3 regions of the Diaphorobacter sp. B2A2W2 genome follow, and region 2 is predicted to be linked to each of the others. Evidence: predicted binding sites of a transcription regulator. Region 2 holds the regulator's gene; each other region holds the start of a gene.
What was found. Region 2 encodes HrcA, which represses chaperone genes, less so after heat shock. Its sites were predicted from a motif close to TTAGCACTCNNNNNNNNNGAGTGCTAA; they were not measured.
Positions count from the first base shown of each region.

Region 1 (9,585 bases), on a different contig from region 2:
CCACAATTAGATCCCGATGGCGCCACAAGCTGCCATACATTTCTTTCGGGTTGGCCAAAAAGTGCTGCATCAGACGAACACCTCCGCCGCAGCAAGCGCCAGCCCCTGCGTATCCTTGGCCGACAACCTGGGCTCGCCTTCATACGGCCAGCGGATCCCCAACTGCGGATCGTTCCACGCAATGCACCGCTCATGCTCGGGTGCGTAGTAGTCCGTCGTCTTGTACAGGAAGTCCGCGCTTTCGCTGAGCACCACAAAGCCATGCGCGAAGCCCGGCGGTACCCACAACTGGTGCTGGTTGTCCTCGGACAGCTCTGCCCCCACCCATTGCCCGAAGGTCGGTGAGCTCTTGCGGATGTCCACTGCCACATCCCATACCTTGCCCCGCGCCACACGCACCAGTTTGCCCTGTGGCTGCTGGATCTGGTAGTGCAGGCCACGCAGCACGCCCTGGCTGGAGCGGCTGTGGTTGTCTTGCACGAACGGGTGGTTTGTGCCTGTGGCCTCGTTGAAGGTCTTCTGGTTGAAGCTCTCGAAGAAGAATCCCCGTGCGTCGCCGAACACTTGGGGTTCGATCAGCACCACTTCGGGGATGGCCAGTCGCGTTGCCTTCATCAGTACACCGTCTCTTTCAGCAGTCGTTGCAGGTACTGGCCGTAGCCGTTCTTGGCCAGCGGCTGGGCCAGTCGCTCCAGCCGGGCGGCATCGATCCAGCCGTTGCGCCAGGCGATTTCCTCGGGGCAGGCAATCTTCAAGCCCTGGCGCTGCTCCAGCGTGGCGATGAATTGGCTGGCGTCCAGCAGGCTGTCGTGCGTGCCGGTGTCTAGCCAGGCGTAGCCGCGGCCCATGATCTCGACGCTCAATTGGCCTTGCTCCAGGTACAGGCGGTTGAGGTCGGTGATTTCCAGTTCGCCGCGCGGGCTGGGCTGGAGCTCCTTGGCCAGTTCGACCACCTGGCTGTCATAGAAGTACAGGCCCGTGACGGCGTAGCTGGACTTAGGCTTCTGGGGTTTTTCCTCCAGGCTCAGCACTTTGCCGCTGGCATCGAATTCGGCCACGCCATAGCGCTCGGGATCGTGCACGTGGTAGGCAAAGACGCTGGCCCCTTGCGGGCGGGCCATGGCATTGGCCAGCAGTTCGTGGAAGTCGTGGCCGTAGAAGATGTTGTCGCCCAGCACCAGCGCGCTGGGGCTGCCGGCCAGGAAGTCTTCACCGATCAGGAAGGCCTGGGCCAGTCCGTCGGGGCTGGGCTGCACGGCGTATTGCAATTGCAGGCCCCACTGGCTGCCGTCTCCCAGCAGTTGCTCAAAGCGCGGCGTGTCCTGCGGGGTGCTGATGATGAGGATCTCGCGGATGCCCGCCAGCATCAGCGTGCTCAGCGGGTAGTAGATCATGGGCTTGTCATACACCGGCAGCAATTGTTTGCTGATGGCAAGCGTTGCCGGGTGCAGGCGGGTGCCGGAGCCGCCGGCCAAGATGATGCCCTTGCGCGTGGGTGTCGTCATTGCATTGGGGGGGGTTCGGTCAGAGGATTTCGGTGAGCATGCGCGCCACGCCCTGCTGCCAAGGCGGCAGCACCAGGCCGAAGGTGGTTTGCAGCCGGGTGGTGTCCAAGCGCGAGTTGTGCGGGCGCCGCGCCGGCGTAGGAAAGGCGCTGGTGGGCACGGGCGCCACCTCGGTTGCTTTCAATTCAATAGCTGGTTGCGCTTGCCTGGCATGCTCCAGAACGTATTTCGCATAGGAGTGCCAGTTCGTCTCGCCGCTCGCCACGCAGTGGTACAGGCCGCCGTCCCCGGGGCGGCTTTGCAGATGGCGGACGGCATGTGCCGTCACGTCGGCCAGCAGGTCAGCCCCCGTGGGCGCACCCCATTGGTCGTCGATGACGGTGAGGCGCTCGCGCTCGCTGCCTAAGCGGAGCATGGTCTTGGCAAAGTTGCCGCCGCGTGCGGCATAGACCCAGCTGGTGCGCAGGATGAGGTGGTGGCACCCTGTCTGCTGGATGTGCTGTTCGCCCTCCAGCTTGGTGGCGCCATAGACTGACAGCGGAGCCGGCGCATCGGTTTCCACCCAAGGCCGCGTGCCGCTGCCGTCGAACACGTAGTCGGTGCTGTAGTGAACCAGCCAGGCACCCAGGCGCGCAGCTTCTTCTGCCAGCACGCCGGGCGTGGTGGCATTGAGCAGCCGGGCAATCTCGGGTTCGCTCTCGGCCTTGTCCACGGCAGTGTGGGCGGCGGCGTTGACGATGACGTCAGGCCGCAGGGCGCGCACGGTCTCGCGCACGCCTTCAGGGTTGGCAAAGTCGCCGCAGTGCTCGGTGCTGTCGTGGTCCAGCGCGGTGACCCGGCCCAGCACGGCCAGGCTGCGCTGCAGTTCCCAGCCCACCTGGCCGCTCTTGCCCAGCAAGAGGATGTTCATGCCGCAGCGCCTTCGTATTGCTTTTGCACCCACTCGCGATAGGCACCGCTTTGCACCTGGGCCACCCATTCGGGGTGGTCCAGGTACCACTGCACGGTCTTGCGGATGCCGGTCTCAAAGGTTTCCGCGGGCTTCCAGCCCAGTTCGCGCTCGAGCTTGCGTGCGTCGATGGCGTAGCGGCGGTCGTGGCCAGGGCGGTCGGTAACGTAGGTGATCTGGGTTGTGTAGCTCTGGCCGTCGCTGCGCGGGCGCAACTCGTCCAGCAGGGCGCACACGGTGTTGACGATGTCGATGTTGGGCTTTTCGTTCCAGCCGCCTACGTTGTAGGTCTCGCCCAGCCGGCCCGCCTGCAGCACGTGCCGGATGGCGCTGCAATGGTCCTTGACGTACAGCCAGTCCCGGATCTGCATGCCGTCGCCATACACGGGCAGGCTCTTGCCTGCCAGGGCGTTGACGATCATCAGCGGGATGAGCTTTTCCGGAAAGTGCATCGGGCCGTAGTTGTTGCTGCAGTTGGTGGTGAGTACCGGCAGGCCGTAGGTGTGGTGCCAGGCCCGTACCAGGTGGTCACTGGCCGCCTTGCTGGCGGAGTACGGACTGTTGGGCTCGTAGTTGTGCTCTTCGGTGAAGGCCGCAGCAGCCGGCGCCAGACTGCCATAGACTTCGTCGGTGCTCACGTGCAGGAAGCGGAATGCTTCTTTTTGTGTAGCTGGCAGCGCTTGCCAGTAGTGCCTTACGGCCTCCAAAAGCCTGAAGGTGCCGACGACGTTGGTCTGGATGAAGTCCTCGGGGCCGTGGATGGAGCGGTCTACGTGGGATTCGGCGGCGAAGTTGATCACGGCGCGTGGCTGGTGCTCGGCCAGCAGACGATCCAGCAGCGTGCGGTCACCGATGTCGCCCTGCACGAACACGTGACGGCCATCGCCCTGCAGGCTGTCCAGGTTGTGCAGGTTGCCCGCGTAGGTGAGCTTGTCCAGGTTCACCACCGGCTCGTCACCGACAGCCAGCCAGTCGAGCACAAAGTTGGCGCCAATGAAGCCTGCGCCGCCTGTTACCAAAACCGTCATACCTTGGAATCTGAGAAAAAATGTTTGAAAACCGGGAGTGACTGCAACACCAATCGTAGGTATCCCAAACGATAGAAACGGTGGGTGATGCGATGGCAGAGCGCACTTATGGCGTCAGAACCATGCATGCGACTCATAAGCTGCCTGCGTTCGTGAAAGAACTCGGGTGCGCGATATAACGCATCGCGATACACCCGCAATATCAACAAAAATCGCCCCGCCATCGTGTGACGGCCCACCATGAGGATGTGGGCCAATAGCAAACGTAGGAAGTTGCGCCATAGCAGACGTGCTGGTATCAGCTTGATATGCATCCACAGCGTGTTGCGCAAGCCGTGGTAGGCAATGAAGGGGTTGTAGCCACCGCCGCTGCTGGCTTGGCCTTCATGCCACGCTAATAACTTGTCCAGGTATGCCGGCTGGTAGCCCAGGAGTAAAGCGCGCAGCACCAAATCGGTATCTTCACAGTAACAGAAGAAGCGCGGGTCGAAGCAGTATCCAGACAAAGCCAACAAACGCTCGACACACCGCCGTGTGAGCATGCAGCAACCACCAGTGGGACCGACGTAGATGTCGTCCAGCGTTTTTCGGTCAGCGGGCATCAGGCTGGCATAGATGGCGATACCCAGGGTATCCACCTCATCAGGTGCAGCCAGTCTGTGCATGCGGCCACCTGCTAGTCCAGCCACGTCTCCAGCCGTGTTGAGCATTTCATCCAGGCTGCCCAACATGTCTGGGTGGGCCACCGCATCGTTGTTGAGCAGCATGATGCGCTGGCAAGAGGCGTTTTGCAGCAGCAAATCGATCAGTACATTGCTACCTTGGGCGAAACCCAGGTTTGTCTCTGACCGGTAAATGTGGAGGCTGCCCGCCTGGGGGGACTGCGCGTTTTGTAAGAGGTGCTGATAGTCGTCCGACGCGGAAGCGTTATCGAGCACCAGAACCCAATCCGGCAGCAATTTGGATTGCTGGATGGATGCCAGACAGCGCAACGTTTGTGGTGCCGTGTTGTAGTTGATGACAAGCACACCAATACCCGAGGCGGAGATGGACGCTTTTGCAGCGAGATGCAAAACCTCCACCACCTCTGGCAACTTCAGCACAGCGATTGACTCAGCCATGGGGACTCTCAGAAGCATCGATCCGGCCGTAGGCATCATCAAAGCGAACAATGTCATCCTCACCCAGGTAGGAACCCGACTGAACTTCGATGATCTCAAGCGGCTGAGCCCCTCTATTGCGCAAGCGATGCTTGTGCCCTGGCGGGATGTAGGTGGACTCGTTCTCCTTCAACGAGAAATTACGTTCACCATGGGTGACCTCTGCCTCACCTTTCACCACCACCCAGTGCTCGGCGCGATGCTGGTGCATTTGCAGGCTGAGGCTGGCGCCGGGGTTCACCACAATGCGCTTGACCTGAAAGCGCTCCCCGCTATCGATCAGGTCGTACCAGCCCCACGGCCGATGCACTTTGCGATGCTGGTTGGTAATTCTGTGTCCCGCCTGACTGAGACGATTGACCAGGCTCTTCACTTCTTGGGTACAGCGCTTGTCTGCCACCAACACCGCGTCGGCGGTTTCTACGACAACCAAGTCGCGCAACCCTACGCCAGTTACTAGTCGGCTATTGGACATGAACAGGGTGTCATTGCAGTCTTGGTGTAGTACGGCGCCGCCAATGACTACATTACCGCGACTGTCTCGCTCCATGACCTTCCACAGGGCATCCCAAGAGCCCACGTCAGACCAACCCGCTTTCAGCGATACAACCGAACATGCAATGCCCCACTCAGGATGGGCCAAGAGTTTCTCCATCACCGCGTAGTCAATAGAGTCGGATGGACAGGCGGTGAAGGCGGCTTTATCAGGACGGATGAAATCCAGATCGTGTCTTGCCGAACGCATGGCAGCCTGGCAACTGCCAAGAATCTCTGGGTTGCATAGCTGCAGGGCCCTCAGCCATGTGCTGGTGCGCAGCATGAAGATGCCGCTATTCCACAGAAAATTCTGCTGCTGCACATATTGCTGCGCCAAGGCTAGAGGAGGTTTTTCGGTGAATGCCTCCACCGGAAAAACTCTGTCTTCTGCGTGTTCGTGCCGGTATTGGATGTAGCCAAAACCAGTTTCAGGATATTGGGGCAAGATGCCGAAGGTGATCACGGCGCCTCGGCTCGCGTACTCGAGCCCTGCGCGTACAGCATTCTGAAAAGCTGTAATGTCCTGGATCACATGGTCGGCAGGCATCACCAGCATCACCGGATCTCCGCCATCCCGGCAGGCATGCAGCGCAGCCAGTGTCAGCGCGGGTGCAGTGTTGCGCCCAAGCGGCTCCAGGATGATCGATGCCGCCCCGCTTTCCACTTCCCCCCATTGACTCGCGGCCAAGAAGCGGTGCTCTTCGTGGCATACCAAGGTAGGCGTCGGCGCCAATGAGATACCCTCATTCCATCCCCGCAAACGCATGGCCGTCTGCTGCAGCATGGTTTGCGGGCCAGTCAAGGCAAGGAACTGCTTGGGGTGGCTTTCACGCGACAAAGGGAACAAACGGGTACCAGAGCCGCCACACAAAATGACGGGAAGTAACTCGGTCGTCATACCGAGAGGTGCTCGTTGGAGTTCAACGGCTCCGCCGCAATTCTCTGGGTTTCAATATCAGCCTGCAGCAATGCCAAGCGCTGATTCAGTCTCCGAACATCCCGCTCGATACGCGTGTTCACCATATCCGAGTGCAGCGCCTTCACCAAAAGGACCATGCACGCTAGCAAAAGCAGCAGCGCAGGCGGATAACTAATGCCTGCCAAGCCAGCCAACTTATCGATAAGCCCCGGCCAGACTCCCAAAAAAGCCGCAGCGCTCGCCACGAAAACCCAAAACAATCCGTGCATCACGTACAAATGATCGCGGCGGATGAGGTAAAGGATTAACGCTGCCAAGCCGAAGCCCATGAGCGTGGTGGTCAACTGCAAGGAGGCCATTGGATTCCAGGAACGGTCAACGCTTGAGGCACGCAGCTTCTATAAGAAGGAAGAAAGGCTGCACACCACCAATATGCGATGTAAAAGTAAGACGAAGATGACGGCGCCACCGAGAAGTCAGGAGCGCCTGATTTTTTGGCTGGATTGTACGAAGGGACACTCGCTATCCAAGCAACGAGCGAGGAAGCTGCAAGTAGGACTACAGGCGTGTGAAGACGATCTGGCAAGACCTGTGTCTCTTGAAACTGTCACGAATGCCTCTATCATTAGCACTCGAAACAGATGAGTGCTAACAACACCGCTGTGTCAGTTCCCTGCGCCCGCGTTGCGGGCGCGTTGTTTGATGTCGCAATCCTTTTTGTTATCAGGAGAGATGCAATGAATCTTCGCCCCCTGCACGATCGCGTGATCGTCAAGCGTATCGAAAGCGAAACCACGACCGCCTCGGGCATCGTGATCCCCGACAACGCTGCGGAAAAGCCCGATCAAGGCGAAGTGCTGGCCGTTGGCCCTGGCAAGAAGAACGACAAGGGCGAGTTGATCGCCCTGAACGTGAAGGTCGGCGACCGCGTGCTGTTCGGCAAGTACAGCGGCCAGACCGTGAAGGTCAATGGCGACGAGCTGCTGGTGATGAAGGAAGACGACCTGTTCGCGGTCGTCGAGAAGTAATCCCTTCTGGTCAACTCATTTTTCATAGCTGCCTGCGCTTGATAGATCAGCGTTGGCAGCCCATTTGATTCAAATTTGTAGGAGCCAAAAATGGCAGCAAAAGACGTAGTGTTCGGCGGCGAAGCCCGCGCCCGCATGGTTGAAGGCGTGAACATCCTGGCCAACGCGGTCAAGGTGACCCTGGGCCCCAAGGGCCGCAACGTGGTGCTGGAGCGCTCGTTCGGCGCCCCCACGGTGACCAAGGACGGCGTGTCCGTGGCCAAGGAAATCGAACTGAAAGACAAGCTGCAGAACATGGGCGCGCAGCTCGTGAAGGAAGTGGCTTCCAAGACCAACGACATCGCTGGTGACGGCACCACCACCGCTACCGTGCTGGCCCAAGCCATCGTGCGCGAAGGCTCCAAGTACGTGGCCGCCGGCCTGAACCCCATGGACCTCAAGCGCGGCATCGACAAGGCCGTGGTGGCCCTGGTGGAAGAGCTGAAGAAGGCCTCCAAGGCCACGACCACCTCCAAGGAAATCGCCCAGGTGGGTTCGATCTCCGCCAACTCCGACGAGTCCGTGGGCAAGATCATTGCTGACGCCATGGACAAGGTGGGCAAGGAAGGCGTGATCACCGTGGAAGACGGCAAGTCGCTGGAAAACGAGCTGGACGTCGTGGAAGGCATGCAGTTCGACCGCGGCTACCTGTCGCCCTACTTCATCAACAACCCCGAGAAGCAGTCCGCGATCCTGGACAACCCCTTCGTGCTGCTGTTCGACAAGAAGATCAGCAACATCCGTGACCTGCTGCCCACGCTGGAGCAAGTCGCCAAGGCCAGCCGTCCGCTGCTGATCATCGCCGAGGAAGTTGACGGCGAAGCCCTGGCCACGCTGGTGGTGAACACCATCCGCGGCATCCTGAAGGTCGTGGCCGTGAAGGCGCCCGGCTTCGGCGACCGCCGCAAGGCCATGCTGGAAGACATCGCCATCCTGACGGGCGGCAAGGTGATCGCCGAGGAAGTGGGCCTGACGCTGGAGAAGGTGACGCTGGCCGACCTGGGCCAGGCCAAGCGCATCGAAGTGGGCAAGGAAAACACCACCATCATCGACGGTGCTGGTGCCGCTGCCGACATCGAAGCCCGCGTGAAGCAGATCCGCATCCAGATCGAGGAAGCCACCAGCGACTACGACCGTGAGAAGCTGCAAGAGCGCGTGGCCAAGCTGGCCGGCGGCGTGGCCGTGATCAAGGTGGGCGCTGCCACCGAAGTCGAGATGAAGGAAAAGAAGGCCCGCGTGGAAGACGCCCTGCACGCCACCCGCGCTGCCGTGGAAGAAGGCATCGTGGCCGGCGGCGGCGTGGCACTGCTGCGCGCCAAGCAAGCCGTGGGCAACCTGTCCACCGGCAACCCTGAGCAGGACGCCGGCATCAAGCTGGTGCTGAAGGCTGTCGAAGCCCCCCTGCGCGAGATCGTGGCCAACGCCGGTGGCGAACCGTCGGTGGTCGTGAACGAAGTGCTGAACGGCAAGGGCAACTACGGCTTCAACGCAGCCAACGACACCTACGGCGACATGCTGGAAATGGGCATCCTGGACCCCACCAAGGTGACCCGCACGGCCCTGCAGAACGCCGCTTCCGTGGCCTCGCTGCTGCTGACGACCGAAGCCATGGTGGCCGAGGCGCCGAAGGACGAGTCCGCAGCCCCCGCCATGCCCGGCGGCATGGGCGGCATGGGTGACATGGGCATGTAATTGCCAGGGCCCCGCCTGCGCCCTGATGGCGCAGGCAGCACCCAACCCGCAAGCAGTGCTTGCGGGTTTTTTTTCGCCTGCGTGTGTGGCGGGCGACCTTCCGCGGCGCACTGCGCGCGGATCTGGCCCGCCTTTCCCCAATACCCCTACGCAAAAGCAAGCTTTTGCGCTCCTCGCATAATTGTATTTATATGTAAATATTGGTAATTCATTGCTAGCGGTTCACTCTGGCCGTACCGACATCGCACGGCTCCTTCGCGGGAGCCTCCGCCATGCACACGACCCCTCGCCGTCTCTTTCCCTGCATCCTCTCCCGCGACCCCTACCGGCGTGTGCGCGTCGGCATGGCGCTGCTCGCGCTGCTGCTGATGAGCTCCAGCGCCCTGGTAATGCTGTTGCTGCACCACCCCAGCGCAAACCACCACCTGGACGCTGTGCGGTGGTGGGCGGCGCTTTCGGTGGGGGGGCTCGCAGTCATCACGCTGCTGATCCGCACCGGCTGGTCCGAGCGGTTGCGCGATCCGTCTCTGACCCTGGTTCAAATGGCGTGGACCATCACCAGCGGCGCCGTGGCTTACGTGCTGGCAGGGGAAGGCCGAGGCGTGGTGCCCTCCGTGCTGGCCATGATCCTGTTCTTCGGTGCGCTGGGCCTGTCGCCGCGCCAGGTCGTGGGCATCGGGCTCTACGCGATGGCGGCGTTCTCGGTGGCGGTGGTCGTCTCGCCGCGT
Region 1 covers NZ_JBWZOR010000003.1:424,203-433,787, reverse strand. The annotation lists gene AC1PPL_RS08160 (ABC transporter permease) at 1-70, opposite strand, end outside; gene rfbC (dTDP-4-dehydrorhamnose 3,5-epimerase) at 70-615, opposite strand; gene rfbA (glucose-1-phosphate thymidylyltransferase RfbA) at 615-1,505, opposite strand; gene rfbD (dTDP-4-dehydrorhamnose reductase) at 1,525-2,415, opposite strand; gene rfbB (dTDP-glucose 4,6-dehydratase) at 2,412-3,482, opposite strand; gene AC1PPL_RS08135 (glycosyltransferase family 2 protein) at 3,479-4,603, opposite strand; gene AC1PPL_RS08130 (mannose-1-phosphate guanylyltransferase/mannose-6-phosphate isomerase) at 4,596-6,077, opposite strand; gene AC1PPL_RS08125 (DUF2304 domain-containing protein) at 6,074-6,457, opposite strand; gene AC1PPL_RS08120 (co-chaperone GroES) at 6,836-7,126, shown strand; gene groL (chaperonin GroEL) at 7,217-8,857, shown strand; gene AC1PPL_RS08110 (GGDEF domain-containing protein) at 9,130-9,585, shown strand, end outside.
Region 1: AC1PPL_RS08120 (co-chaperone GroES) is a predicted target of HrcA. The motif match lies at 6,724-6,750, and genes of this name have one in related genera.

Region 2 (9,585 bases):
TTCACCCACGTGCTAACGCACCGCGACCTGCACCTGCATCCGGTGCTGGCGCGCGATGCAACGCCGCAGCCGAACGCGCATTGCGCTGAGCAGCAGTCGGGGTGGTTCGCTTCGGCGCAATGGCCGGCGCTGGGGCTGCCCGCGCCCGTGCGCAAGCTGCTCGCCTCCCTTGGGGACGACTGTCAAAAATGAGAGCTGGTAGCGCCCGTAGATAGGCGACTTCCGGTAGAAAACTATTGCAAGTCGTTCAATAGCAAGCGCTAGCAGCTACTAAAACAATAGCTGTCACCTAGCGGTGCATGCTAGATGCCGTCGAGCTCGCGGTGGCGGCGCAGCGTATTCCAGCGGCCCTCGAAGCGCGCCGCCAGCTGCTCCACCAGGTAGACGGAGCGGTGCTGTCCTCCCGTGCAACCGATGGCCACGGTCACGTAGCTGCGGTGGTTGTGGGCCAGCGCGTCCAGCCAGTGGTCCAGGAAGTCGCCAATGTGCGCCAGCATCAGCGCTACTTCGGGCTGCTGACGCAGGTAGTCGATGACCGGCGCGTCCTTGCCCGTGAGGGCGCGCAAGAGCGGCTCGTAGTGGGGATTGGGCAGCATGCGCACGTCGAACACATAGTCGGCATCCATGGAGATGCCGCGCTTGAACGCAAACGACTGGAATACCAGGGTCAGCCGACTCGGCGGCACCGACAGCAGGTCCTTCACATAGCTCAGCAATTGCGCGGACCGCAGGGTGCTGGTGTCGATGACGTGTGCCTGCTCGCGCAGCGGGGCCAGTAGCTCGCGCTCCAACCGCATGGTGTGCAAAAGCGGTCGCGGACCTTCGCGCATCTCGGCCTGGGACAGAGGGTGGCGGCGCCGGGTTTCTGAAAAACGCCGCACCAGCACGTCGTTGGTGGCGTCCAGGAACAGTTGGCGCACCTGCACGCCCTGCTCGCGCAGGCCGGCCAACTGCTGCGGCACCAGGGGCAGGGCGGTGGCGCTGCGCACGTCCATGGCCACGGCAACGCGGTGGCCGTGGTGCGCATGCTCCAGCTCCACGAAGGAGGTCAAAAGTTCCGGCGGCAGGTTGTCCACGCAGTAGTAGCCCGCGTCTTCGAGTGCATGCAGCGCGACGGACTTGCCCGAGCCGGACATACCGGTGATGACGACGACTTCCAGATCCATGGCTCAGGGTGTGGGTTTGGCGGCGCCCTGCAGCATCTCGCGTGCATGCGCCAGGGTGGTAGGGGACAGACGCTCGCCGCCCAGCATGCGCGCAATCTCGGCCACGCGCGCCTCCTCGTTGGCGGCGGCCACGCTGCTGGTGGTGCCCTCGGCGTGCTTGTGTTTGGCCACCACAAGGTGATGGTCCGCGCACGCGGCCACCTGGGGCAGGTGGGTGACGGCCAGTACCTGCCGGGCCGTCCCGAGCTGCTGCATCAGACGGCCCACGGTCTCCGCCACGGCGCCGCCCACGCCCGAGTCCACCTCGTCAAAGATCAGTGTGGGCGCCTCGCCCAGCTCGCTGGTGGTGACCGAGATCGCCAGCGCCATGCGCGACAGCTCGCCTCCCGACGCCACCTTGCCGATGGGCCGCGGCGTCATGCCCGGGTGGCTGCTGACCAGGAACGCCACCTGGTCGATGCCGTGCGGCCCAGGCTCGGCCTTGTCCAGTTGCACCTCGAAGCGCCCGCCCGCCATGCCCAGGCCCTGCATGGCGCGGGTGATGGCCTGCGCCAGTTGCGGCGCAGCCTTGGCGCGCTTTTGCGACAGGGCGCGTGCGGCCTTCTGGTAAGCGGCGCCATGGGTTTGCTCGGCAGCCTGCAATGCGGCCAGGTCAGTGGCGCTGTCCAAACGGTGCAGCGTGTCCTTCCAGTCTTGCAGCAGCGCGGGTAGTTCGGGTGGGGTGCGCTTGTAGCGGCGCGCGAGCTGCATCCACTGCGATACACGGGCGTCCAGCTGCTGCAGCCGATCCGGGTCGGGCTCGGCGTGGCGCAGGTAGCTTTGCAGAGAGTGCGCCACATCGCCCGCCTGGGCGATGCAGGAGGTCAGCACCTCATTCATGGTGCGAAACGACGGGTCCACATGCTCGTAGTCCTGCAGCAGGTGCTGTGCCTGCGCCAGGGCCCGCAGCGCGCCGCCTGCGTCTTCGTCCTCCAGCACACTCAGGGCGGCCTGGGCGTTGTCCAGCAGCGACTGGGCGTTGGATAGTCGCGCATGCTCGGCATTGAGTTCCTCCCATTCGCCATCCCGCGGCGCCAGCTTGTCCACTTCGCCGATCTGCCACTGCAGGCGCTCGCGTTCCTGTTGCAGCGTGTCCTGGGCAGCGCGGGCGTGGGTCAGCGCCTGCTGCGCGTCGCGCCAACTCGTCCACAGCGCGGCCAAGGGTTGCACCTGCGCGCCGGCATAGGCGTCCAGCAGGCCGCGCACGGCGTCGGGCCGCGTCAGGCTCTGCCAGGCGTGCTGCCCATGAATGTCCAGCAGATGCTCGCCCACGGCACGCATCTGCGCTGCCGTGGCGGGGATGCCGTTGATCCAGGCGCGGCTCTTGCCCTGCACATCGACGGTGCGGCGCAGCAGCAGCGTGTCGTCGCGCGGAAAGCCCGCCTCGTCCAGCCAGGCTGCCAGCGCGATGGTGCCACCGTCGAATTCGGCGCAGACGTCGGTGCGCTGCGCGCCTTCGCGGATCACACCGGAGTCGGCACGCGCGCCCAGCACCAGTTGCAACGCGTCGATCAGGATGGACTTGCCGGCTCCGGTTTCACCGGTGAGCACGGTGAAGCCGGCATGCAGGTCCAGTTCGAGCGATCGCACGATCACGAAATCGCTCAGGGCGATCCGCCTCAGGGCCATGGTCAAGAACCTCCCTCGTACCAGCCCAGCTTCTTGCGCAGGGTGGCAAAGTAACTCCAGCCGCGCGGGTGCAGAAAGCACACCCGGTGCGCGGAACGGCGCACCAGTATGCGGTCGCCATGTTGCAGCGATGCGAGCGACTGCATGTCGAAGTTGGCGCTGATGTCGCGCCCCCCCGCCACCTCAATGGCCACTTCAGTCGCGTCGGAAAGCACGATCGGCCGGTTGGACAGGGTGTGCGGCGCGATCGGCACCAGCACCCAGCCGGGGATCGATGGGTGCAGCATCGGGCCGCCTGCAGACAGGGCATACGCCGTGGAGCCGGTGGGCGACGCGACGATCAGGCCGTCGGCGCGTTGGTTGGAAACGAATACGCCGTCTACCTCCACGCGCAGCTCCACCATGCCGGAGGTGGAGCCGCGGTTGACCACCACGTCGTTGAGGGCCAGCGCCTCGAACACGCACTCGCCACCGCGCATCACGCAAGCCTGCATCAACGGGCGCACGTCTTCTTCGTAGTCTCCGTGCAGGATGGGCGTGAGCGCGTCCTGGTAGCCCTCCAGCGGAATGTCGGTAATGAAGCCCAGCCGCCCCTGGTTGATGCCCACCAGCGGCGTGCCGTAGCCGGCCAGCCGCCGGCCCACGCCCAGCATGGTGCCATCGCCGCCTACGACCAGGCACAGGTCGCATTGCCGGCCGATCCCCTCCACATCCAGCGTGTGGTATTGCGTGAGGCCCGTGTGGGCGGCGGTTTCGGCCTCCAGCGTCAACTCGCAGTCCTGCTGGGTGACGAACTGGGCAATGCTCTCGATGATCTGCCGTGCGCTGTCGGACGCTGAAACGGCGCCAGGCCCCGGGTATTTGCCTATGACTGCAACGCGGCGGAAGATGGGCTTCATGCAGAAATTACATCATTAAAATGATTCAATGCTTGATGACCGCTCCAAGTTGTTACTCAAGGCCTTGGTGGAACGCTACATAGCCGAGGGGCAGCCAGTCGGCTCCAGAACCTTGTCGCGGGCATCAGGGCTTGAATTGTCGCCCGCCACCATACGCAATGTGATGGCAGACCTGGAGGACCTGGGGCTTATTGCCAGCCCCCACACCTCCGCGGGCCGCGTGCCCACCGCCAAGGGCTATCGCCTGTTCGTCGACACCATGCTCACCGTGCAGCAGGAGCAGTTGCCGACAGTCCAGCTCATGCCCGAGCAGCCGCAGAAGGTGATCGCCAACGCCGCCCACCTGTTGTCGAGCCTGTCGCAGTTCGTGGGGGTGGTGATGGCGCCGCGGCGCGCCTCGGTGTTTCGCCACATCGAATTCCTGCGGCTGTCCGAGAAGCGCTTTTTGGTGATCATCGTCTCGCCCGACGGTGATGTGCAGAACCGCGTGATCTTTACCGAGGTCGATTACTCCCAGTCGCAACTGGTGGAGGCCGCCAACTTCCTCAACGCCAACTACGCGGGCCTCACCATGGAGCAGGTGCGCGAGCGCCTGAAGCTGGAGGTGGACAAGCTGCGCGGAGAAATCGCGGCGCTGATGCAGGCCGCGGTGAGCGTGGGCTCGGAGGCCATGTCCGGGTCGCAGGACGAGGTGGTGTTCTCGGGCGAGCGCAACCTGCTGTCCGTGAGCGATTTTTCCAGCGACATGAGCCACTTGCGCCGTGCGTTCGACCTGTTCGAGCAAAAGACCCAGATCCTGCGCCTGCTGGACATTTCCAGCCGTGCAGAAGGGGTGCGCATCTTCATTGGTGGAGAGAGCCAGGTGGTGCCATTTGAAGAGCTGTCCGTGGTGAGTGCACCCTATGAGGTCGACGGTCAGGTGGTGGGCACCCTGGGCGTGATCGGCCCCACGCGCATGCCCTATGACCGCATGATCCAGATCGTGGACATCACCTCCAAGCTGGTCTCCAACGCCCTGAGCCACCGGAAGTAGCCCCTACAATACGCGCCGCTGCGCCGCCTACGAGGCAGGGCAGCGCACCCCTTGGGGCGTTAGCTCAGTTGGTTAGAGCAGAGGACTCATAATCCTTTGGTCGTTGGTTCAAGTCCAACACGCCCTACCAAGTAGATAAAGGAAACCCTGCTATCGTTTTGGTAGCAGGGTTTTTTGTTTCCCGGGTCATGTAGCCACCATGTAGCCGTTGGGGCGCAATTTCCGTCAGTGGTCAGTTGCTGGGGGCGTCGTGAACCCAGCCCGTGCGCTCGACTTCGAGGGACCGTATTTTTCCGCGAAGCGCAATGCAAAGCTCTGTGGCCTGAATTCGCATGTCTCGCGCCGTCTCTAGGTTCCCTTTGCAACCGGTCGTGGATTGCTCTCTAAAGAATGCTGCGCGTGTCGTCGCTTCAAGCGCACCGGCTATTTCCTCATCGAGACGTTTTATAAAAAGCTGGAACCTGTTGTTCGACATGCCGCTAAGCGCCACAGCGCGGGACGTGGCTGTAACGCGAGTGGTGCCAGCGAGGAAATAGAGGTTTGTCGCTTCGGCTTCAATTTCAGCGGCGGCCAATGTGAGCCGCTCCAGTTCCAGCGTGAATTTGTCTTGTTCGGCTTTCGCAGTCACAAACTTCGACAACTGGTGCGCCTCGGTTGCGGTTTTCCAAGCCCAGTAAGCGGCTGCCGCACTCACCGCACCAGAGAATGCCGACAAGTAATCTGTGAAATTGGACATGCTATCCCCCCGTTGCTCGTTGGAGGCGAAGGTTACCTTGCCCACGTTGCCCCAAGGACTCAGTGTTTAGCTTGGAAGCTTTGCGATTACCTTGATTTCGAACTGGAAGCCGTAAAGCCAGGTTACGCCGATACCGGTCAGCGTGGGATAGGGGGCATTGCCCCAATAGTCCGGCACGATCTGCCAAATGCGCTCGAAATTCTTCTCGGGGTCCACTACGAACACCGTCACGTCGACTACGTCGTCAAAGCTGCACCCGGCTGCCTCCAGCACAGCGTTCAGGTGAGTGAAGGCAAGGCGGACTTGAGATTCCAGATCGGGCTCTGGCGTGCCATCTGCGCGGCTGCCCACTTGGCCCGAGACGAATAGAAAGCCGTTGGACCGGACCGCTGGTGAGTAGCGGTTCTTCTCATAAAGAGCTTGGCGGCCTGGCGGGAAGACAACGTCGCGTGGAGGCATGGGACATCTTTCATTGGATAAAAGAACCCACTGTAGGCACTGTATCTGTTCGGATAAACAGGAAAGTATCATCAAGACTGTTTGCAAAATCTGGACAATCTCCTGACCTCTATGGATCGTTTCGACGCTATGGTGGCCTTTGCTCGCGTGGTAGAGACACGCAGCTTTACCCAGGCCGCTCAAACGCTGCACATGAGCAAAACTACGGTAACTCAGCTTGTGCAGCAGTTGGAAGCGCGTTTACGGGTCAGGCTTTTGAACCGCACCACCCGCAAAGTGAACGTGACAGCCGAAGGTGCCGCCTATTACGAGCGTGTCGTGCGTCTGTTGGGTGACCTGGATGATGCGGAGACCAGTCTGACCAGTGCCTCAAGCGCGCCTCAAGGCCGCCTGCGGGTGGACGTGCCCAGCCCTCTGGCACGCATGGTCCTTGTTCCGGCTTTTGCTGCATTCCATGCGCGCTATCCGGACATCCAGCTGCACATGGGTGTAAGTGACCGAGTGGTCGATCTGATCGATGAAAACGTCGATTGCGTGGTGCGGGGAGGTGAGCCGGGCGACGCCTCGCTTGTGGCAAGGCATGTAGGCGATCTTTCCATGGGGCTGTATGCGGCACCTACATACTTGGCGAATGCCGGAATGCCCTTGCACCCCAAGAACCTGGAGGCCGCACCGCACCACATCGTGGGCTTTCTGGGATCAAGCACCGGACGCGTCTCATCCTGCGTATTGCACCGCGGCGACGAACAAGTGCGCGTGATGGGCCGTTACGCGATTGCCACCGACGATGGCAATGCCTACCTGGCGGCAGGCGTTGCCGGTCTGGGGGCGCTCTGGTTGCCTCAGTACATGGCAGCGCCTCATCTGGCGCGGGGCGAACTGGCGCCGCTGTTTGAGGACTGGTCCATTGCGCCGATGCCGCTGTATATCGCGTTTCCTCCAAACCGTCATGTGGGCGCTCGGCTGCGGGTGTTCATGGATTGGATGGTTGAACTGATGAAGACGCATGCTCCGCTGTCCGGGGCGTATCCGCATCGGCGCTGAGAGGAGGGGCGTTAGACTGCGCCAGGGGATTGCGCCATCTGGCAGCCAACGGGTGCGGCGGCACGGCCTGCAGCTCACAGCTTCTCTGGACATAACGACAAGCGGCGCTCTTGGGGCACACTCTGGTCGATGACTGTCGCCAGATCCAGCATTCAACTCGAATCTGCCCCGGCCTCGTTCAAGAGCGCCAAGGCTTTCGATGCATGGTTGAGGAAGAACCATGCCGCTTCGGGCGGTCTCTGGCTCAAGATCGCGAAAAAGGGCGCTCAAGAACCCAGCGTTTCCTACCCCCAGGCGGTGGAAATCGCACTCTGTTGGGGCTGGATCGACGGTCAGAAAAAAGCTCTCGACGATCAGCACTACCTCCAGCGTTTCACGCCGCGGCGCGCGCGCAGCATCTGGTCGAAAGTCAACATCGACAAGGTCGAGGCACTCATAGTGGCGGGCCGCATGCAGGCGCCTGGCTACGCCCAGATCGAAGCGGCCAAGGCCGATGGGCGCTGGGCACGGGCTTACGACAGCGCTCGTACGTCTACCGTACCCGAGGATCTGTTGGCCGCGTTGGAAATCGATCCAAAGGCCAAAGCCTTCTTTGCAACGATCAATGCGGCCAATCGTTACGCGGTACTGTGGCGTATCCAGACAGCCGTGAAAGCAGAAACGCGCGCCAGACGAATCGCCCAGTTGGTTGATATGCTCGCACGCGGCGAAACCATCCACCTTTTCAAAGCTCGTTCTCGCGCCGGACAGTGAATGCCACGCGCATGGCGCGCCGGCTTGCTGTCGGCTCCAGTCCTTCAAGCACTACCTGACCCCAATGTCACACCCCGCTATCGCGTTGATAGCGGGGTTTTGTCTTTTCGTCTGCGATCAACGTGACAGCGGTCGGCTGCGCGCCTGCTTTGTTCGGAAATTGCATTACGCGCAAATAGGCCGTTGCCTACGGCGCGGAACCGGTCCGCCTCACACCATGGGCTTCTCTTGCATTCCAACCCCACAACCTGGAGAAGACCCATGCCCAAGCCACGTTATGACGAAGCCCAACTCAAGGATCTGCTGTTGCAGATGATGGAAACCGAGCTGGGTGGTGAGCAGGTGTACCGTGCGGCGATCGACTGCGCGACCAATGAAGACCTCAAGAAGGAATGGGAGGGCTACCTCGACGAGACGCTATCGCACCAAAACGTGGTACGCACAACCTGCGAAAACCTGGGAATCGACCCCGACGAGGTGGTGCCTTCGCGCCTGGTGGTCAAGCACATCGGCGATTCGCTGGTCAAGGCGATCGAGTTGGCCCGGCAGGCCGGCAATCCTGCGCAGGCCCAGTTGGTCGCCTGCGAATGCGTGGTGCATGCCGAGACCAAGGACCACGCCAACTGGGAGCTGCTGGGCAAGGTGGCGGAGGTGGCGACCGGGGATGTCGGTCGCGCCCTGAAAGATGCCCACGAGCGCGTGGAGAAAGACGAGGACCACCACCTGTACCACACCAAGGGCTGGTGCCGCGAGCTGTGGATTGCAAGCCTGGGCATGCCGGCGGTGCTGCCTCCGCCGGAAGAGGTCAAACAGGTGGAGACCGCCATTGGCGCGTCGCGCGCGGAGCAGCAACGCGACGCGATGCTTTGAGGAGGCTGCGTGGCGCGCCCCGCCGCATTGCGCCGCACGCCGCTGCCGCGCAGCAAACACGTGCTGCTGTTGGTGGATGTGATCAATCCGCTGAATTTCCCTACAGCGGCAGACCTGCTGCCCGGAGCGGTACGCGCCGCGAACGCCATTGCGCGGCTGAAGGCACGCCTGGCGCGGCGCGGGGTCACGGCGATCTATGCCAACGACAACTATGGCACGTGGCACAGCGACTTCCGTGACATTCTCACGGCCTGCCGCGCGCTGCCGGGGGCGCGCGGCGAGATGGCCTGCCTGCTTGCGCCCGCGCCGCAGGATCTGGTGATCCTCAAGCCACAGCATTCGGCGTTCCATTCGACTCCCTTGCAGCATTTGCTGGACAAGATGCAGACCGAGCAGCTGATCATCGTGGGCCTGGCCGCCGACATGTGCGTGATGCTGACGGCCACCGATGCGCGCATGCTGGGCTACAAGGTGTGGGTGCCGTCGGATTGCACCGCCGCGGAATCGGAACACCGCAAGACGGAGGCCCTGCGGCAATTGCATGACGTGTTCAAGTGCGCCGTACGGCCTGCGGTACGGGCGGCTGCACCCTGACTGACCGGAGCGACCGCTATGTTCAACCTGGACTTACCCGCCGCAGAGCTGGTGCTGCGCGCCGCCATGGTCTACGGCCTGCTGCTGGCGCTCATGCGCGTCAGCGGCAAGCGCACCGTCGGGCAATTCACGCCGTTCGACCTGCTGGTGGTGATGCTGGTCAGCGAGGCCGCGGGTCCGTCCATGACGGGCAAGGACCAGTCGCTGTGGGGCGGTCTCATCGTCTGCCTGGTGCTGATCGGATTGAACATCCTGGTGGGGATACTCACGGCGCGTTTTCGCATGGCCGAGAAACTGCTGGAGGGCGAGGCGATCCTGCTGGGGCGCAATGGGCATGTCTTTGACACGGTGCGCAAGCGGCAT
Region 2 covers NZ_JBWZOR010000010.1:80,676-90,260, reverse strand. The annotation lists gene mutY (A/G-specific adenine glycosylase) at 1-192, shown strand, start outside; gene rapZ (RNase adapter RapZ) at 303-1,166, opposite strand; gene recN (DNA repair protein RecN) at 1,170-2,834, opposite strand; gene AC1PPL_RS15600 (NAD kinase) at 2,837-3,733, opposite strand; gene hrcA (heat-inducible transcriptional repressor HrcA) at 3,762-4,766, shown strand; tRNA gene AC1PPL_RS15590 (tRNA-Ile) at 4,820-4,896, shown strand; gene AC1PPL_RS15585 (hypothetical protein) at 4,999-5,502, opposite strand; gene AC1PPL_RS15580 (Rid family hydrolase) at 5,569-5,961, opposite strand; gene AC1PPL_RS15575 (LysR family transcriptional regulator) at 6,073-7,005, shown strand; gene AC1PPL_RS15570 (YdeI/OmpD-associated family protein) at 7,135-7,758, shown strand; gene AC1PPL_RS15565 (hypothetical protein) at 8,020-8,628, shown strand; gene AC1PPL_RS15560 (cysteine hydrolase family protein) at 8,638-9,222, shown strand; gene AC1PPL_RS15555 (DUF421 domain-containing protein) at 9,241-9,585, shown strand, end outside.

Region 3 (9,585 bases), on a different contig from region 2:
GTCTCCTTGCAGTGGCGGAGCCCGCACGGGCTCCGTGGGGCGGATTATGCAGCGCACGCCTGCCCATGGGCGATTGAAGCCAAATCAGCCTCCAGCGCCCTACCAACAAGCGCGAGCAGCTCCTATATCAATAGCAATCAGGCTTTGTGGAGCAGGTGCGCATGCACGGCCCCGGCCTTCAGGTGCCGGTGCAGCGCCAGCCCCAGCGGGCCGAGCTGCTCCTGCGTCCAGGCTGCAGGCGCCTCCAGGTAGATGAAGCCGTCGGGCGCCACGGCCTGTGCGGCGGCCTGCAGCGCAGGGGCGAACAGCTCGCCGCCAAACGGCGGGTCGACGAGCAGCAGGTGCATGCTGGCCGGCGCGCACTGGCGCAGCGCGGCCACGCCGTCGCCACGCTGTACGCGCACGGCGCTCGTGTGCAGGCGCTGGCGCAGCGTCTCCAGCTGTGCGGCCAGTGCGGCGTCGCCCTCCACCAGCAGCACGCTGGCCGCGCCGCGCGATGCGGCCTCGAAACCCAAGGCGCCTGTGCCGGCAAAGGCATCCAGGCAGCGCCAGCCCGTCAGGTCCTGGCCCAGCCAGTTGAAAAGCGTTTCGCGCACGCGGTCGGGCGTGGGGCGCAGTCCGGGCTTGTCCAGCACGGGCAAGCGCGTGCGTTTCCACTGCCCGCCGATGATGCGCACCTCGCCGGCGCCCTTGGCGGGCGCACGCACTGCCGTACGTGGGGCTGTGCGCGGGGCGGCTGGCGCCGCGGCACGCCCGTTCATGGCCGGGCCTTTGCCGTGTCGGCCGGCTGCGCGCCCACGGTGACGGTCACCATGCGCTCGGGCTGCAGCTTGCGCTGCAGGGCGGCGCGGATGTCGGCCACGGTGAGGGCCTCCACGCGGTCGGTCCAGTGTTCCAGGTAGTCCAGCGGCAGGTCGTTCCAGGCGATGTTGACCACGTTGGCCAGCAGCTTGCGGTTGCTGTCGATGCGCAGCGCAAAGCCGCCGACGAGGTTGTCCTTGGCGGCGCGCAGTTCGGCCTCGGTGGGTCCTTCGGCCACGAAGCGCTCGAGCACGTCGCGCGTGACCTGCACGGCCTGGGCGGCCTGGTCGGGCCGGGTCTGCAGGCCGACGACGAAGGCCCCGGCGTTCAAGCCAGGTGAGAAGCTGCTGCCCACGCTGTAGGACAGGCCGCGCTTCTCGCGCACCTCATTGGTCAGGCGCGAGGTGAACCCACCGCCGCCCAGGATGTGGTTGCCCACCAGCAGCGCGAGGAAGTCCGGATCCCGGCGCACAAAGCCCGGCTGGCCGATGAGCACATGGGCTTGGGCCGAAGCGAAGGGCACATCCTCCTGCACGGCGCGTGCCAGCGGCTGCACCTCGGCCACGGCCGGCAACGGCGCACAGGCCCCGGCCTGGGGCGCAGGCAGGCGCGACAGCAGCGTCTGCACCAACGTCTGCGCCTGGGAACGCGTGAGGGCTCCCACGATGCTCACCCGCGCACGGCAGGCCTGCAGGTACTGGGCATGGAAAGCCTGCAGATCGGCCGGCTGGATGTTGTTCAGTGTCTCGGCCGTGGCGCGCTGGCCGTAGGGGTGGCTGCCGAACACCGCGGCGTTGAAGGCCTTGCCGGCGACCGTGCCGGGGCGTGTGTCGGCCTCCTTGATGGCGGCGCTCCAACGGGCCCGCTCGCGCTGCCACACGTCCGGTGCATAGCTGGGCTGGCCCAGCTGGCGCGCGGCCAGGCGCGCGGCACGGTCCAGCAGATCGGGCTCGGTCAGCGAGCGCAGCGAGAACGCCAGGCCGTCGCGCTCGGCGCCCGCCTCGAAGCTGGCGCCCAGGTCGGCCCAGGCCTCGCCCAGTTCGTTCTCGTCCATCGGGGGCTCGTTCGGCCCGCCCGCAGTCACGCCCTTGGAACTCATCAGGGCCGCCGCCGCAGCCAGGCCCGCCTGGGCCGCTGGGTCGCGGCGCGCGCCGGCATCGAAGTCCACCTGCACATCCACCATGGGAATGGCCGGGCTTTCCACCAGCCACACGCGTGCGCCGCTGGGCTCGGTCCAGTGCTGGATGGGCAGGAGCGCCCAGGCGGATTGGGTATAAAAAATGGCTCCAGCGCTTATCAACAAAGCGCGAGCAGCTATCGCTTTAAGATTTTTGTACATCGCTGACACCTTGGCTCAATGCACGCGGCCACCGGCAGCGTCGGGTGCTGGGGCGGCACGCTTGGTGCCTGCCGCCACGGGCTGGGGCAGCAGCGTGGCAACGGTGAGCTGATCGTCGCCGAAGTAACGCGCCGCCACGGATTGCACCTGCTGCGGCGTGACCGCGCGCAGCAGCTTGAGCATGCGCTCGTCCGCGTCCAGCGGCAGGCCCTGCACCCAGTTGCTGCCCAGATCGCTGGCCTGGCTGTAAAGCGAATCGCGCGCGTAGATGGTGGAGGCCGCCCACTGCGTTTTCACGCGCGAGAGCTCGGCCTCGCTCACGCCCTCGCGCGCCACGCGGGCCACCTCGGCGCGCAGCGCCTCCTCGACCTGGGCCGAGGTCTTGCCCGCGGCGGGCACGCCGGTCATGAGAAACAGCGCCGGTCCGCGTCCGAGGATGGACGCCTGGCTGTCCGCGCCGTCGGCCACACGGTCCGCACCCTGCGTGAGGGCTCGCTCCAGCCGCGCCCCGTCGTAGCCGCTGAGCACGGCCGACAGCACCAGCAGCGCCAGGCCGTCACGGTCGGCATCGGTCATGTCGTCCAGGCGCGTGACGCCCGGCACGCGGAAGGCCAACGCCACGTAGGCCTGCTCGGCCGGCGCCTTGAAGGCGATGCGGCGCAGGCCCTGCTGCGCCGGCTCGGTGCGCGGCTTGCGCGCTGGTAAGGCACGTGCGGGAATGGTGCCGTAGGTCTTCTCCGCCAGGGCCAGCACCTGCGCCGGGTCCACGTCACCCGCCACCACCACGGCGGCATTGCCGGGCACGTACCAGTCGCGGTGAAAGCGGCGCACGTCGTCGGGGGTCATGGAGTCCAGATCGCTCATCCAGCCCACCACCGGGCGGCGGTAGGGCGAAGCGATGAAGGTGGAGGCGAACAGCTGCTCGATGAGCGCGGCGCGCGGCTGGTCCTCGGTGCGCATGCGGCGCTCTTCCTTGACGACCTCGATCTCCTTGGTGAACTCCGCGTCGGGCCACTGGTTGTGGGCGAAGCGGTCGGATTCCAGCCGCATCACGTCGGCCAGCCGGTCGGCCGGTATCTGCTGGTAATAGCCGGTGTAGTCGCGGCTGGTGAAGGCGTTCTCCTGCCCGCCCAGCGCCGCCACGCGGCGCGAGAACTCGCCCGGCGGCACGGCCTTCGAGCCCTTGAACATCATGTGCTCCAGCACATGCGCCACGCCCGAGGTGCCGTCCACCTCGTCCATGGCGCCTACGCGCAGCCAGACCATGTGCACCGCCGTGGGCGCGCGCCGGTCGGGCTGCACGATGAGCTGCATGCCGTTCTTCAGGGTGAATTGCTGCGCACCGCTGGCCGTGGTGGCCTGGGCGTGCGCCGCCGCGGCAGACGCAGCAGGTGGGGATTCATGCGCTGGGTTTTGCGCCCAGGCGTGCAGACAGGCCAGCAGGCCCACAAGGGTGATAGCGCGTTTCATAGAATGGCTGCGATTCTAAGAACCCGCCAATGTTCAGTTTTTTCAAGAAGAAACCGCCCACCCCCACCGAACCCGCCCTTGCACCCGAGGACGTGGCCAGCCCTGCGGCGCCGCCCGCGGCCGACGCCCCCGCCAGCGGCGGCGCATTCGGCTGGCTGCGCAAGCCCTTTGGCGCAGGCGCCACCAGCGTGGCGGACCCGGCTGCCCCTTCGGCCGGTGCCCCCGCAGCCATCGACGCGCCCCTTGCCGTCCCCGAGCCCACCCCGAAGCCCGGGGGCGCACGCCAGGGCTGGATGGACCGGCTGAAATCCGGCCTGCGCAAGACCGGCAGCAGCATCGCGACCGTCTTCACGGGCACGCAGATCAACGACGCGCTGTACGACGAGCTGGAGGAAGCCCTGCTCATGGCCGACACCGGGGTGAAAGCCACGCAGCACCTGCTGGAGGACCTCAAGCGCCGCGTGAAAGAAACCAAGACCACCGAGCCTGCTGCCGTAAAGGGACTGCTGGCCGATGCGCTGGCCGACCTGCTGCGGCCGCTGGAAAAGCCGCTGGTGATCGGCGAGCACACACCCACCGTGATCATGGTGGCCGGCGTGAACGGCGCGGGCAAGACCACCTCCATCGGCAAGCTCACCAAGCACCTGGCCGACCATGGCGAGAGCGTGCTGCTGGCCGCCGCCGATACCTTCCGCGCCGCGGCGCGCGAGCAGTTGGGTGTCTGGGCCACGCGCAACACGGTGGAGATCGTCAGCCAGGAAGGGGGCGACCCTGCCGCCGTGAGCTTTGACGCCGTTACCGCCGGCCGCGCGCGCGGCAAAGATGTGGTGCTGGTGGACACTGCCGGCCGCCTGCCTACGCAGCTGCACCTGATGGAAGAGCTGAAGAAGATCCGCCGCGTGGTCACCAAGGCCGATGCCAGCGCCCCGCACGAGGTGCTGCTGGTGATCGACGGCAACACCGGCCAGAACGCCCTGGCGCAGGTGCGCGCGTTCGACGACGCGCTTCAACTCACCGGCCTGATCGTCACCAAACTGGACGGCACGGCCAAGGGCGGCGTGCTGGCCGCCATCGCGCAGGAGCGGCCCGTGCCCGTGTACTTCATTGGCGTGGGCGAGAAGGTGGAAGACCTGGAAACCTTCAGCGCAGGCGAATTCGCCCAGGCCCTGCTGACCTGAGATAGTTACCCCCTGTGGGCGGATACAGGCGGCAACCGCCAGCCATTGCTTCAACGCGGCGCTTGACCAGCCCCGGCTATCGAAGCGGGTCCACCTGCTGCGCCACCCACTGCACATAGTCCTGCTCTGCGTGCACGGCGTGGGTGAGCAGTTGCGGCACTTCGTAGGGATGCTGGGCACGCAGCCATTCCCGTAAGGCGGGCGCGGCAGACAGCAGCGTCTTGCACACCAGCCGCCACTCTGCTTCCGCCTGCTGCACCCCCTGCCAGACATAGTGCGAGGTGATGGCCTCCACCTGCACGCAGGCGGCCAGGCGCGCCTGGACAGCGCCGCTGGCCAGTCGGTGTGCGGCGGCGTCGCCGCCCACGGTGGTGGTCACAACGGCGATCTGTGCGTCTAGGGAAGATGTCATGATCGAAGTCTGGCACAAGGCGTAACTGCACAACGGACCTTGACGCGCGGCGAAGCAGCCCCACCTGCGTTCTAAGCGCCGTCGCTGCGCCTCTTGGTGGTTATTTCCTACATCCGTAGGGGAACTATGCCTTTAGCACTCTCTCCAATGGAGTGCTAATATGATTTGCATGGAAGAAAGGACTACCGATATGGCACTCCAGACTGCAACCTCCGTGACGACCCTCGCGCCCGCGAACCCGTGGGCGCTGGTTCCCCCGCTGGGCAACCTGGACGCCTATATCTCCGCCGTTAACCGCCTTCCCCTGCTCACGCAGGAGGAGGAGCAGCGCTACGCGCGCCAGCTCAAGGATGACAACAATGTCGAGGCTGCCGGCCGCCTGGTGTTGTCGCACCTGCGCCTGGTCGTGTCCATCTCGCGCCAGTACCTGGGCTACGGCCTGCCGCATGGCGACCTCATCCAGGAAGGCAACGTGGGCCTGATGAAGGCCGTCAAGCGCTTTGACCCTGACCAGGGCGTTCGCCTGGTGAGCTACGCCATGCATTGGATCAAGGCCGAGATCCACGAGTACATCCTGAAGAACTGGCGCATGGTCAAGGTGGCAACGACGAAGGCGCAGCGCAAGCTGTTCTTCAACCTGCGCTCCATGAAGCAGGGCTTCAAGGCCGACGCGCTGGACGCCGACACGCACCGCGAGACCCTATCCGATCACGAGATCGACCTGGTGGCCGAGCAGCTCAACGTGAAGCGCGAGGAAGTCATCGAGATGGAAACGCGCCTGTCCGGTGGCGACGTGCTGCTGGACCCCGCTCCCAGCGACGACGGCGAGCAGGCCTTTGGCCCCATCGCCTACCTCGCCGACGCGGGCCATGAGCCCACCGCCATGATCGAATCGCGCCAGCGTGACGCGCTGGCCACGGACGGTATTGCCACCGCCCTGGACAGCCTGGACGCACGCAGCCGGCGCATCGTGGAGCAGCGCTGGCTGCAGGTGAACGACGATGGCTCGGGCGGCATGACACTGCACGAGTTGGCTGCCGAGTACGGCGTGAGCGCGGAGCGCATCCGCCAGATCGAGGCGGCCGCCATGAAAAAGATGAAGAAGGCGCTGGCCGAGTACGCCTGAGCCTTCGCCCAGCAGCCCGGATCGCGCGCAGAGATCGCGGGCAGATAATCCAGGCGCGCAGCCCTCACCGGCTACGCGCCTTTTTCTTTGCCGGCCGGGCCGCACCTGGCTGCCCGGCCCAGACTGGAGATCGCCACCCATGTTCCCCCACCCCCTCGCCCGCCGCGGCCTGCTGGCACTGGCCCTGGCTTCGGCCTGCGGCGCCGCCATGGCCCAGAAGGATGCCGCGCCCGCCACCCCCGGCTGGCCCGCCAAGCCCCTGCGCATCATCGTGGGCTTCCCACCGGGTTCTTCGCCCGACCTGACGGCGCGCACCTTCTCCGAGCCACTGTCCCAAGCCCTGGGCCAACCCGTGGTCGTGGAAAACAAGGTGGGTGCGGGCGGCAACATCGGCGCCGATGCGGTCGCCAAGGCGCAGGACGGCCACACCATCGGCCTGTTCATCAACGGCAACCTGACGATCGCCAAGCTGCTCAACGCACACGTGCCCTACGACCCCGTGAAGGATTTCGCGCCGCTGTCGCTGATCGGCGTATCGCCCCTGGTCCTGACCGCTCCCGTGAACCAGCCCGACGTGCCCGCGGGCGCCGACGCACGCGCCTTCCTGCAGGCCGCGCGCACCGCGGGCGACCGCTGGAGCTACGGCACCCCCGGCGTGGGCACCGTGGGCCACCTGGGCACCGAGCTGCTCAAGGCGCGCACCGGCATTGCACCGGTGCACGTACCCTACCCCGGCTACCCGCAGGTGGCCACCGCCATGCTGGGTGGCCAGTTGCAAATGGCGCTGCTGCCGCCCGCGCTCGCGCAGGCCCAGGCACGGGCGGGCAAGCTGCGCCTGATCGGCGTGACCTCCGCGGGCCGCAGCACGCTGGCGCCCGAGGTGCCGAGCCTGGCGGAGGCCGGCGTGCGCGACTTCCAGCTGGAGATCTGGAACGCCTTTGCCGCACCCGCGTCCATGCCCGCCCCGGTGCGCGCACGGCTGTCCCGCGTGATCGGCGAGATCGCCCGCAGCCCGGAAGTGCGCGCCAAGCTGTTCCAGCAGGGCTGGCAGGCCATTGGCTCCTCGGCCGAGGGGCTGGCCAACCGGATCCAGGCCGACACGGCCACCATGAGCCGCGTCATCCGCGAACAGGGCATCCGCGCCGATTGACCGCGCACCGTCGCAGCGCGGCGGCCACGGCGGTAAGGGCCGGCCGGGGGCGCGGCCTGCGGCGCGCAGTGCAAGCACTTGGTCCCAAACGTTGACCTAGGTCACGGGGCAGGACGGCCCCGCCTTGCACACTCTCCGCCAATCCCCAGCACTCCGAGGCCGCTGACCGGCCCTCTGCGAGACGCTACGGTATTCATAGCTTCCACCGCTTGCCAGACAAGCGCTGAAGCCCATTTTGGCTTGTACTCATGACCGACCATCCGTCCTCCGGCGGCCATACCTGCAACGACTGCGCCTGCCAGCAGCAGTGCCTGCTGGGCCGCCTGGACCCGCAAACGCGCGCGGGCTGGCGCGGGCACCTGACGGAACGGCGCTTTCGCAAGGGCGAGATGCTGCAGCGCCAGGGCGAGAGCATCCACAGTGTGCAGGTGGTCAAGATCGGTACGCTGCTGGTGCAGCGCCGCGGCGACGATGGAGTGGAGCACCCCGTAGGCATGGCGGGCTGCTGCGAGGCCCTGGGCGCCCCCGCGCTGCTGCAGCAGCCGGCGGACCTGTCCTACGTGGCGGTCACGCCGGGGCGCGTCTGCCAACTGGACCTGGCGCCCCTGCTGGGGGCCGGCCGCCAGTCCCAAGGCGAATTCCTGCTGGAACTGGCGCGCGAGCAACTGAACGCCAACGCGCGCCTGGCCGACTGGGGCCGCATCGCCCGCATCCGCGGCGTGGTGGGCCAACTGGCGGGCGCGCTGCTGCAACTGGCCGAGCTGCAGCGCAGCACGCTGGTGCGCCTGCCCAGCCATACGGTGCTGGCTGCCCTGCTCGCCACCACGCGCGAGTCCGTGGCGCGCGCCCTGGCGCTGCTGGCGCAGGAGCAAGGCGTGCTGCGGCGCGACCGCTGGCACTGCGAGATCCAGCGCGCGCCACTGCTGGCGCTCACGCGCGGCGGCCGCCGCTCGGCGGCCAACCTGTACCAGGCGCGTGCGGCTGCGCGCACCACCCCTGCGGCGCAAGCGCCGGTGCACGCCGCGCTGTAAGCCAGCGTCGCTGCCGGCACCTCAGCCCAGCGCACCTTCCGCCGCCACGTCGGCACCGGCCGCGTACAGCAGGGCCACGTCGTCGGGCGACAGCGCCTTGGCAAACAGCCAGCCCTGGTAGCAGGCGCACTGCATCTCGCGCAAAAACTGCAGCTGCTCGCGTGTTTCCACCCCCTCCACGACCACCCGCAGCCCCATGGTGTGCGCCAGCGCGACCACGGCGCGCACCAGCGTGGTGTCGCCTCCGCTGGCAGGCACGTTGCGCATGAATTCCCGGTCCACCTTGATGTGCGACACCGGCAGGCGCTTGAGGTAGGCCAGCGACGAGTGGCCCGTGCCGAAGTCGTCCAGCGCCACGGCCACGCCCAGCGCGCGCAGCTCGTTCAGCACCTGGCAGGCCTGCTCGGGGTCGGCCAGGGCTTCGGACTCGGTCACCTCCAGTTCCAGCAACTCGGGCGGGACATGGTGGGTACGCAGGTTGCGCGCCACCTGCTCGACGAGGTCGGTCTGCCGCAGCTGCTGGGCGGACAGGTTCACTGCCACGCGCAGACGCATGCCCTGGCGCTCCCACGCCGCGATCTGGCGACAGGCCGCGGCCATGACCCAGGCGCCCAACTCCAGGATCAGTCCCGTGGCCTCCGCCACGGGCACGAAGCGCTCGGGCGACACCTCGCCCAGCTGCGGGTCGTGCCAGCGCAGCAGGGCCTCCACACCCACCATGCGGTTGGTGGCCACCTCGACCTGCGGCTGGTAATGCAGCGTCAGCCCGCCGTAGGCCAGGGCCAGCTTGAGCCGGTCGTGCAACTGGATCTTCTCGGCCATCTTGCGGCCCATGGACGGGGCGTAGAACGCGAAGTTGGCGCGCCCGCGGTGCTTGGCGTGGTACATGGCCATGTCGGCATAGCGCAGCAACGTGGCGGCGTCCCCCGCATCCTGCGGGCACAGCGCGATGCCCATGCTGGCGCCGAAGTTCAGTTCGAACCCCTGCACGCGGCAGGGCACGCACAGCGCCTGCATCAGCCGCGCGGCCACGCACTCGGCCTGCGCGGCGCAGGCCACACCGGGCAACAGCACGGTG
Region 3 covers NZ_JBWZOR010000013.1:42,704-52,288, reverse strand. The annotation lists gene rsmD (16S rRNA (guanine(966)-N(2))-methyltransferase RsmD) at 138-761, opposite strand; gene AC1PPL_RS17600 (M16 family metallopeptidase) at 758-2,140, opposite strand; gene AC1PPL_RS17595 (M16 family metallopeptidase) at 2,156-3,610, opposite strand; gene ftsY (signal recognition particle-docking protein FtsY) at 3,640-4,788, shown strand; gene cutA (divalent-cation tolerance protein CutA) at 4,865-5,200, opposite strand; gene rpoH (RNA polymerase sigma factor RpoH) at 5,391-6,326, shown strand; gene AC1PPL_RS17575 (Bug family tripartite tricarboxylate transporter substrate binding protein) at 6,466-7,476, shown strand; gene AC1PPL_RS17570 (Crp/Fnr family transcriptional regulator) at 7,725-8,507, shown strand; gene AC1PPL_RS17565 (putative bifunctional diguanylate cyclase/phosphodiesterase) at 8,529-9,585, opposite strand, start outside.
Region 3: rpoH (RNA polymerase sigma factor RpoH) is a predicted target of HrcA. The motif match lies at 5,333-5,359, and genes of this name have one in related genera.